3 regions of the Rothia sp. HMSC075F09 genome follow, and region 3 is predicted to be linked to each of the others. Evidence: predicted binding sites of a transcription regulator. Region 3 holds the regulator's gene; each other region holds the start of a gene.
What was found. The regulator LexA, encoded in region 3, represses DNA repair genes until DNA is damaged. The targets are predictions, from matches to a motif close to TCGAACANNTGTTCGA.
Positions count from the first base shown of each region.

Region 1: the regulator LexA is predicted to act here: its motif matches at 1,235-1,250, upstream of uvrA (excinuclease ABC subunit UvrA).
Region 2: the regulator LexA is predicted to act here: its motif matches at 1,835-1,850, upstream of ruvA (Holliday junction branch migration protein RuvA).

Region 1 is NZ_KV801780.1:218,955-222,233, forward strand. Features, by position in the region: gene uvrA (excinuclease ABC subunit UvrA) at 1-1,212, opposite strand, end outside; gene HMPREF2749_RS02810 (MBL fold metallo-hydrolase) at 1,338-2,111, opposite strand.
Region 2 is NZ_KV801780.1:183,089-186,367, forward strand. Features, by position in the region: gene ruvB (Holliday junction branch migration DNA helicase RuvB) at 1-902, opposite strand, end outside; gene ruvA (Holliday junction branch migration protein RuvA) at 1,074-1,694, opposite strand; gene ruvC (crossover junction endodeoxyribonuclease RuvC) at 1,926-2,582, opposite strand; gene HMPREF2749_RS02700 (YebC/PmpR family DNA-binding transcriptional regulator) at 2,914-3,279, opposite strand, start outside.
Region 3 is NZ_KV801798.1:388,136-391,414, forward strand. Features, by position in the region: gene HMPREF2749_RS08960 (ATP-dependent DNA helicase) at 1-841, shown strand, start outside; gene lexA (transcriptional repressor LexA) at 1,087-1,761, opposite strand; gene HMPREF2749_RS09170 (LysM peptidoglycan-binding domain-containing protein) at 2,601-3,272, shown strand.

The DNA of each region.
Region 1 (3,279 bases), on a different contig from region 3:
CTTAATGTACGCCTTCACGCCTTCGAATCCGGAGGTGTAGCGGCGTTCGCGGCCGAATCGGTTGCGGTAGGACACCTCAACCTTGTAGTCCTTGCCGTCCAGGATGGCGGCGCGGGTCTTGGCGGGTAGGTCCTTGAAGGGGGTGTTCAGATCGAAGCCGAGCTCCTCCCCCAGGCCTGCGAGCAGGCGCAGCCAGTATTCGGTGGTTGCTTTGCCCTGCGACCAGGGGGCGATAGCGCCCTCGCCGAGGGTCAGGTCGGGGTTGGGTACGAGCAGTTCGGTGTCTACTTCCAGGCGCGAGCCGATGCCGTCGCAGGCACTACATGCGCCGAACGGCGAGTTGAAGGAGAAGGCGCGCGGCTCGATGGTGTCAATCTGCAGCGGGTGGTTGTTGGGGCAGGCGAGGTTTTCGCTGAAGGAGCGGGTGCGTTCGGGGTCGTCCTGCTCGCGGTCCACGAAGTCGATGAGTACGCGGCCGTCGGCGAGCTTGAGCGCGGTTTCGATGGAGTCGGTCAGGCGCTGGTGAATACCGTCCTTAATGACGATGCGGTCGACGACCACCTCGATGGTGTGCTTGTACTGCTTGGCGAGCTTGGGCGGGTCGGAGAGCTGCACGGTTTCGCCGTCCACGCGGGCACGCGAGTAGCCCTGCGTCAGCAAGTCCTTGAAAAGGTCCACAAACTCGCCCTTACGTGCGCTGACGACGGGTGCGAGGATCTGCAGGCGGGTGCGTTCGGGGTACTCCTGCAGAATATCCGCAATCTGCTGCGGGGTCTGCTGGGTGATTTCTTCGCCGCATTCGGGGCAGTGCGGGTGGCCGATGCGCGCCCAGAGCAGACGCATGTAGTCGTAGATTTCGGTGATGGTACCGACGGTTGAGCGCGGGTTCTTGGAGGTGGACTTCTGGTCGATAGACACCGCCGGGGAGAGGCCCTCGATGAAGTCTACGTCGGGCTTGTCGACCTGTCCGAGGAACATACGCGCGTAGGAGGACAGCGACTCGACGTAGCGGCGCTGACCTTCCGCAAAGATGGTGTCGAAGGCGAGGGAGGACTTACCGGAGCCGGAGAGGCCAGTGAAGACGACCATCGCATCACGCGGAATGGTGAGGTCTACGTTCTTGAGATTGTTTTCGCGGGCACCCTGAACCCGGATACTGGTCAGGTCGTTCGCTTTGAGTGCGGTGCTACCGTGTGCCGGGCGGGGTGTCATCGAAAATCCTTTCGTCTTATCTTCGAACTTAAATTCTACACCCTCACGCCTTTCACCAGCGGATTATGCGGCGGGTGAAGGCATGAGGGTGCAGCACTTATATGAGGCGGACTGTCAGGCGCGGTTTACCAGCCGCGGGTTCCCCACTCTTCCAGGTGGGGGCGCTCGTCGCCGAGGGTGGTGGAGCGGCCATGGCCGGGCAGTACGATGGCGTCGTCTTCGAAGCCGCCGAAGAGCTTTTCGAGCACGTTGGAGAAGAGCTCGCCGAACTGCTGCGGGGAGTCGGTCTTGCCCACGCCGCCGGGGAAGAGGGTGTCGCCGGTGAACAGCAGGGTTGCGGGGGTGCCGTCTTCCCAGGTGGTTTCGAGGGTGTAGACGATGGATCCGGGGGTGTGGCCGGGCACGTGCAGGGCGCGGATGACGGTGTCGGAGAGGTAGAAGTCGAAGCTTTCGCCGCCGGTCAGCTCCTCTTCGACGGTGTAGTCTTCCTGCTCCTTAATAGCGGCTGCGTCAGCGGCGCCTGCGGAGGTGACGGCACCGGTGAGGCGGTCGAGCTCCTTAATGGCACGGATGTGGTCCCAGTGGCCGTGGGTGACCAGGATGCCGGTCAGACCGATTGCGCGGGGCTTGAGGGAGTTGAAGTCCTCGTCCCTCTCCATAACGCGCACGCGGCGTTCTTCGCCGTCTGCCAGTTCGAGCTGCGGGCAGTCGTGCAGGAGCGCGTCGAGGGTGTAGGCGTAGAGTTCTTCTGCGTCGTCTGCGGGGTCGATGAGTACCTGCTCGCCGGTGGCGCGCATGGTGATGAGGTAGACGCTGTTGTCCATCTCGGAGACGCTGAACGCACGGACGGTCAGTTCGGGGTTCTCAAAGATGAGGGTGGGTTCGGGGTAAGTAGTCATAGTTCCAGTGTAGGGGTTGTGACCGCACAGCATGCGCCTATGCGGTTCGCTCCCCTATCAGCGCATTCGGCATTGACCGCGCGGGATACATGTACGGGTTGCCTGTGCGGGATGCACAGGGAATAGATTCTGGAGCACGCTCGGTACGGATTGGGTTCAGCGCGGATTAGGTTCCGGCTGGATCCCGCCCGGCTGAGGGTTCAGCGAAATTCAAACAGCGAAATTCAAAAGTCCACTGAAATTCAAAAGTTAAACAGAGAAGCGACTGCGCATCGATACACAGTCGCTTCTCATGACACCCAGGGGTATCTATCACTCACTCAAACACAAGCAACCCGAGGACTTTAGAAATCTCACGATTACTTGATGACTCAATAGTAGCGAACTTTTTGGGGGCTGTTTTACCACCCCATTTGGTACGGAGAGCCAGATTTAGTGACCCACACCTCATTGTAATCATTCTGTAATAAAAACAGGTGTTTTTTAGGGTATCCATACGTACCAATTTCATTTTTTTCGAGTTTTGATGTGACTTATTTCACCCAAAACAATTTCAGATTTTCCCTCATTTGGCACTTTAGTGCACCTTTAACTTGAGCTTCATGCTCACCAATCTTGAAGGCTCAATGCCCGGTTTTAGCCCGGTATTCCGCGGAAGTAGAGGGTTAAGGTAAAAGTATCTTCAAGTAGTTGCAACTTCATTAACCGGAAAAAATGTACTGCTCACCGTTCAAAATCTGCACAATTATTCGCGCGAGGGCAAAATCAATTGGTCTGTTTTACCCCTGTAGGTACCCCCTAAAGTAGAGGTTTTATTACAAAACAATAACATCAGCCCCACATTCAGGTTCACTGAGTGCACCCATTAAAACCCCTTTCAAAAAGCAAAATACCTAGTCAATGCCGTATTTTCACAAAATGCAAGACAGTGTGTCACTAAAAAATCAACCTCTATAGATTGTTTAATAAAACCTGACCTTTAAGCACAAATAGAGCCCAATTATTAACCAGCACGTACCAATTTCACCCTCAAAACAGGCGCTCTAGAAGCCTCAATGAAAGGTTGAAAGACCCCTCCACCAGGGGTTTCAGGATCCTTCACTCTCCCTAGTTTCAGCCCGGTTGCAGCCTAGTTTCAGCCCGGTTGTAGCCTGGCTGCAACCTAGTT
Region 2 (3,279 bases), on a different contig from region 3:
AGGCCCTCACGCACCAGGTACGGTTCGGCAACCGTCTCCACGGTCTCCGTCTCTTCACCCACCGCAATGGCGAGGGTGGACAGACCCACCGGGCCGCCTCCAAACTTGTGAATCAGCGCCTCCAGCACGGCACGGTCCAGACGGTCCAGGCCGCGCGAATCCACCTCGTACATGTCCAACGCGGTTGCGGCATCGGTCGCGTTAATGCGGTCCACACCGTTCACCAGCGCCCAGTCACGCACACGGCGTAGCAGACGGTTCGCAATACGCGGCGTGCCGCGGGAACGACCGGCAATCTCGGTGAAACCCTCGGAGGTAATCTGCATGTCCATCAGACCCGCGCTACGGCGAAGCACCAGCTCCAACTCCTCCACCGAGTAGAACTCCAGGTGACCGGTAAAGCCGAAACGGTCGCGCAGAGGGCCGGGTAGCAGACCCGCACGGGTCGTCGCACCCACGAGGGTGAACTGCGGCAGCTCCAGCGGAATGGAAGTCGCACCCGCACCCTTACCGACCACAATGTCCACACGGAAATCTTCCATCGCCATGTAGAGCATTTCTTCAGCCGGGCGGCTCATACGGTGAATCTCATCCAGGAACAAAACCTCGCCGGGAGTCAGCGAAGACAGAATCGCCGCCAAATCACCCGAATGCTGAATCGCCGGGCCGGAGGTGATGCGCAGCGGCGCCTCCATCTCTGCCGCAATAATCATTGCGAGAGTGGTCTTACCCAGACCGGGAGGGCCCGACAGTAGCACATGGTCGGCGCTACGGCCACGCATCTTCGAAGCCTCCAGCACCAGAGACAGCTGCTGACGCACACGGCGCTGACCCACAAAGTCATCCAGGGACTTAGGGCGCAGTGCCGCCTCAATCATCTTCTCTTCAGGCTCTTCTTCCATCGCCACCAGGCGCTGGGTAGGAGCTGAAGACGCCTGAGTGCCGGGCACCTGACCGGGAAAATACCCGCCGGAAACCAGGGACGCCGCGGGCTGCGGCTCATAGGGATTCTGGCTCATAGAATTCTTCTTTCACAAAAGTTTGAGTGGGATACGTCGAATAGGGCGCGCCGTCTAGTGGCGGCCTACCGTGTTCTGAGTACCCAAGGAGGCGAGCACACCGCGCAGAGCCACACCCACCGGCTCAGTCTCTGCGGCAGGGTTGTGCTGCACGTAAGCGTCAATAGCGGCGGAAGCGTCCTTCTCGCTCCAGCCCAAGGAGGTGAGAGCATCAAGCACCTGCGGCTTCCAGACAATGCCCTGGCTCAGCGGCAGCTCATCGGTCTGGCCATCGCTGAGAATCAGCTTGCCGGCAAGCTCCAGCACAATACGGCGGGCACCCTTCGGGCCAATACCGGGAACCTTCGTGAACGCCTTATCGTCACCGGTCGCCACGGCGCGCTCCACCTCAGCGGCAGTGTGAACGCTCAACACCGCCAGAGCAATACGCGGACCAATACCGGAAACCGAAAGCATCATATCGAACACTTCACGCTCGGCAGGCTCCGAAAAACCGTACAGAGTCATCGACTCTTCACGCACAATCATGGTGGTCAGCACGGTAGCTTCCTCACCGGTGCGCAGCTTGGAGAGAGTACGCGCAGTAGCGTACACGAGCATGCCGAAACCGTTCACGTTAATCACCGCATGATCAAGGCCCACCTGAACCACACGACCGGTCAGGGATGCAATCATTTCTCTCCACCTTTCAACACCGCGCCCAGGAATGAGGGTCGCGGCAGTGTGAGGGCACCGGGAACTCCGGCACCCGCAGAACGCACTCCCCCAGTTCAACGGGGAGACACTACAAGTATATTAGAATATTTCTTCTGAAATCAAGCATATATTCGAACTTCTTAGCGAATACATACGAGCCAGCAGGAAACGGCACACAGGCCCACGAAGGCACCTCTAGCGGCGGCATCTCTAGCGGCGAGCACGCGCCTCCGCCTCCATCCAGGCACGCTGCGCCGGAGTCAACGACCCGCCACGGCGCGCCTGCGCCGGGCGTGAACCCTGGTGAGTCTGCGTCTGGGCCGCCATGTTGATACCCGAACCAATGCCGCCGCCACGCCAGCCGTGACAGATCGCAATCGCCAGAGCATCGGCAGCATCGGCGGGCTTCGGCATGGATTCCAGCCCCAAAATGCGGGTCACCATGCGGCCCACCGACGCCTTGTCCGCGCGGCCGCTACCGGTCACCGCCGCCTTCACCTCCGAGGGGGTATGGAAGAACACCGGCACGCCGCGCATCGCCGCAGCAGAAATCACCGCGCCCGAAGCGTGCGCCGTACCAATCACCGTGTTCACCTGCTCCTGAGCGAAGATACGCTCAATCGCCAGGGCATCCGGCTTGTAGGTGTCGAGCCAGTGGGAGGCGGCGTTGAAAATCCAGAGAATACGCTGGTCCAGGGACTCCGCCGGGATTGTGCCGGCAACACCCACGTTCACGAAGTGCGCCTTACGGTCGGCGGTCATATCGAGCATGGAGAAGCCGCAGCGGGTCAGACCCGGGTCAACACCCATGATGCGGGTCGCACCCGGCACACGTTCCACAGCGGCGGCGGTACGGTTCTCGCGCATGCTATCGCGTGCGGCAGGTTGAGCGGCGGCCATCATCTCCCCTTTCGACAAACTCCCTATAGAATCTCTAGATTCTAGCCCTTCAGAATCCTAGCACCCGGCACTGGGGTGTGCCACGAGCACGGTCGCTACAAGAGCAGTCACTACAAGCACGGTCACCGCGAGAACAGTCACCGCGTGCCCCGCGAAAAGTACCCAGCGCCTCCCCAAAATGCGGTATCGCAGGCAATACAGCCCAAACGCTAAGAAGCCACTCCCCCAACCAGCCACCCTACGGCGGCTCGGTTAAAGGAGCGGCTTCTTCAAGCATCAGATATCAGAATCCGAGTGATTACTCAGCTTCCAGCTCTGCCATAACCTCGTCAGAGACGTTAGCGTTCGAGTAGACGTTCTGAACGTCGTCGAGCTCTTCAATAGCGTCTGCCAGCTTCAGGAACTTCTTGGCGCCCTCGGCGTCCAGGTCGACCTGCATGGTCGGGCGGAAGACCGGGTCGTCGTTGTTGTACTCCAGGCCAGCCTCGTCCAGTGCCTTACGGATCTCGGGCAGGTCGGTCGCTGCGGAAACAACGGTGAAAATATCGCCCTCGTCCAGAACCTCTTCGGCACCTGCATCCAGAACAGCCATCAGAACGTCGTCCTCGGTCAGACCGTCGGTCTTGGTGACCTCAGCAACGCCCTTACGCTCGAACAGGAACGC
Region 3 (3,279 bases):
CGATACCGACCCGGCGACCCTGAATATCGCTCCGTTGAGCGTTGGCCTGCAGTTGCGTGACGGCCTGTTCGCTGACCGCACCGTGATTTTGACGAGTGCGACCCTGACGGTGGGTGACTCTTTTGATGTTGCAGCCGCTGCCCTGGGACTGCAAGGGGAGGGTGCGCCGCGCTGGACGAGTATCGATGTGGGTTCACCTTTCGACTACCGCAAGCAGGGCATCATGTACGTTGCCGGAGATTTGAAGCCTCCGGGATTTGGTGTGCACGAGGGTCAGCTGGAGCGTCTGCGTGAGCTGTGCGAGGCGTCGGAGGGCGGCGCCCTGGGCCTGTTCTCCTCGAAGCGTGCCGCTGAGCGTGCCGCCGAGTACATGCGTGAGCATAGCGACCTGAACATTCTTCTGCAGGGTGAGTCTTCGCTCAAGGCTCTGGTGGAGGAGTTCAGCGAGGACGTTGACTCATGCCTGTTCGGAACGATGAGCCTATGGCAGGGCGTGGATGTTCCGGGTGACTCTTGCCGCCTGGTGGTGATGGACCGCATTCCGTTCCCCCGCCCGGACGACCCGATTGCGCAGGCTCGTACGGAGGCGGTGAACCGTCACCGCGGTAACGGCTTTATGGCGGTTTCTGCTCACCATGCGGCGATTCGTATGGCGCAGGGCGCGGGCCGCCTGATTCGTTCGGTGTCTGACCGCGGCGTGGTGGCTGTACTGGATTCTCGTGTGGCGACTAAACGTTACGGCGGTTTCTTGATGAAGGCGATGCCGCCGATGTGGTCGACGCAGAATAAGGCAGCCGTGATTGGTGCGCTGGCTCGTCTTTCGGCGAGTATTGAGCGTTAGCTCGGGCGAGATCCATTCCTTGCCGCGCCGCCGCCCCGTTTTGGGCATATAGATTTAGACATATAGAAATCACCCCGGTGATACGTGAACGTTTACGTATCACCGGGGTGATTTCTATAGAGAGCTAAAAGCCTCGTAGCTATGTCTTTTAGAGGCTGTGTTGTTTAAAACAGCTTCTTTGAGATGCTGTGGCTGTTTAGAGCCCGCGTCTTTCAGAGACTGCATCTTCTAGAGGCTGTGGTTTTCTAGAGACTACGCAGCACGGAGACGACCTTACCCATGACGGTTGCGCGGTCACCCATAATCGGCTCGTAGTTGGAGTTGCGCGGCATGAGCCAGGTGTGGCCGTCAACCTGACGGAACACCTTTACGGTTGCTTCATCGTCGAGCAGAGCAGCAACGATATCGCCGTTGTCTGCGGTGTGCTGCTCGCGGACAACCACCCAGTCGCCGTCGCAGATTGCGGCGTCAATCATGGAATCGCCCTTGACCTTGAGCATGAAAAGCTTGCCGTTACCGACCAGCTGGCGGGGCAGGGCAAGCACATCCTCCACGGACTGCTCGGCGGTAATGGGGCCGCCCGCTGCAATTCGTCCAACCAGGGGAACGGGTACGAGGTCCTCATCGCCGACTTCGAAGTTCGGCAGCTCGGGCAGGGAAGAGGAAGCGCTACCGTGGATGCCGACGCCGTTCTCATCCAGCACCTCAATGGCGCGGGGGAGCTTGGGGTCGCGGCGAATGTAGCCCATGGTCTCGAGACGGCCGAGCTGGTGAGTGACCGAAGACAGGGACGCAAGACCCACCATGTCACCAATCTGGCGCATGGACGGCGGGTAACCCTTTTGTTCAATCTCGGTGCGGATCGCGTCAAGAATCTTCTGCTGGCGCGCGGTCAGCGCCGGACGGGGTGCTGTTGCCATTTCTTTTCCTTCGGTCTGTGCCCCGATTTCTGTATTCCGGTCTCTGCAGTCTGTTTGAGACACAGTCCGGTCGGGGCACGGATGGGTGCTTCACACGTTTTCCGATGGTGTCCTAAAAATTTTTTGGTTCTGCTGAAATTGGTCTTATCTCGTCAGGGGGTGGAGGAATTCTATCCGTGCCGGAGCGATACGCGGGCAACGAGTATGCGCCTCCGCCCTATAAAACTCAGTCAGCAGCACCTGCATTTAGATACAGAACCAAGCTGTAACGGGTACAGAAACCTGCTGTGAGTAGGACTCATCAGGAGCGTGTGGAACGTCTCTTGACACCAGTGTAGAACACTACACCGAAAAACTCAAACAAATATTCTAGATTTTTTCTTCGAAACTCGAAGAAATTTTTAGTACATCTCTGCTAGACTTTAGAACAAGAGTTCGTATATACTCTTGAATCTCTCCTGGAATTCAGGATTTACGGGTGAATGTTCGAAAAATATTCGAAGATTCAACCCGGAGTCTTTCGGGAGAGGAGAGTGAATGGGTGTTCGAATGTATTCGAATCCTCTGCCTCTCTCTTCGCATGATCTACCTTGGATGCTCTAGGGAGCATCTGGCGAAGAGAGAGCGCAGGGGATGGGGTTCCGGGGTCACCCAGTGCGACCCAGCGCAGCCCGGTGCATCCGACGCTCTGACCTAACTAGGGACTAGCTACCCAATAGTTATCGCCTAACAATCACCACTCCATAGTTATCACTCAACTAGGACCTCCGAGCGGGTATCGCTCGGCATTGCTAGACCCGCGGGGCAACCCCGGGGCGAGCTGAGAGAAAGGAACCACAATGACTACTGCAGCACCTATTGCTTCTCGTGGCACTTCTGCACACCTTCCGGCAGGTTTGGTGGTACTTCACCCCGCCCGCACTGCGTCCGCCAGCACCGTGTCGGCCCGCACCATGCAGGGGCGTTCTCGTGTGCCTGCGTCTTCGCAGTCTGTTCGCTCTTCTCGTGCGGCTCATGCGCCTCGCCCCGCTCAGGTGGGTCAGCCTACTCGTGTTCCCGCCGCTTCTGCCCCTGCTGGCTCTATTCAGGCACCGGTTCGCTCTGTAGCTTCTGGCGCGCAGACTGCTTCTGATGCGCAGACCCCTAGCGTGAAGAGTGTTCTTCTGGCTAAGGGCGGCGAGTTTCTGCGCGCGGTTCCCGCTTCTATTCGTCGTCTTGGTACTGTGCGCGGTTTCCTGAAGGGGCTGCCTCTGCTGACTTTGGCGGCGCTGATTGTGCTCGGTGCTATTAGCTTCTTTGGCCCGGCGGCTTCTGCTTCTGTGGAGAACGCTTCGGTGACTCGAACCGTCGTTGTGGTCAAGCATGGCGAGACCCTGTGGGATATTGCTCAGGCGGTGGATCCGCAGGGTGACACCCGTGATACTGTGGTTCGTATTATGGAGTTGAACTCGTTGACCAGCACCTCTGTTGATGCCGGTCAGCGTCTGGAAATTCCTCAGACTCAGCGCTAAGCATGGA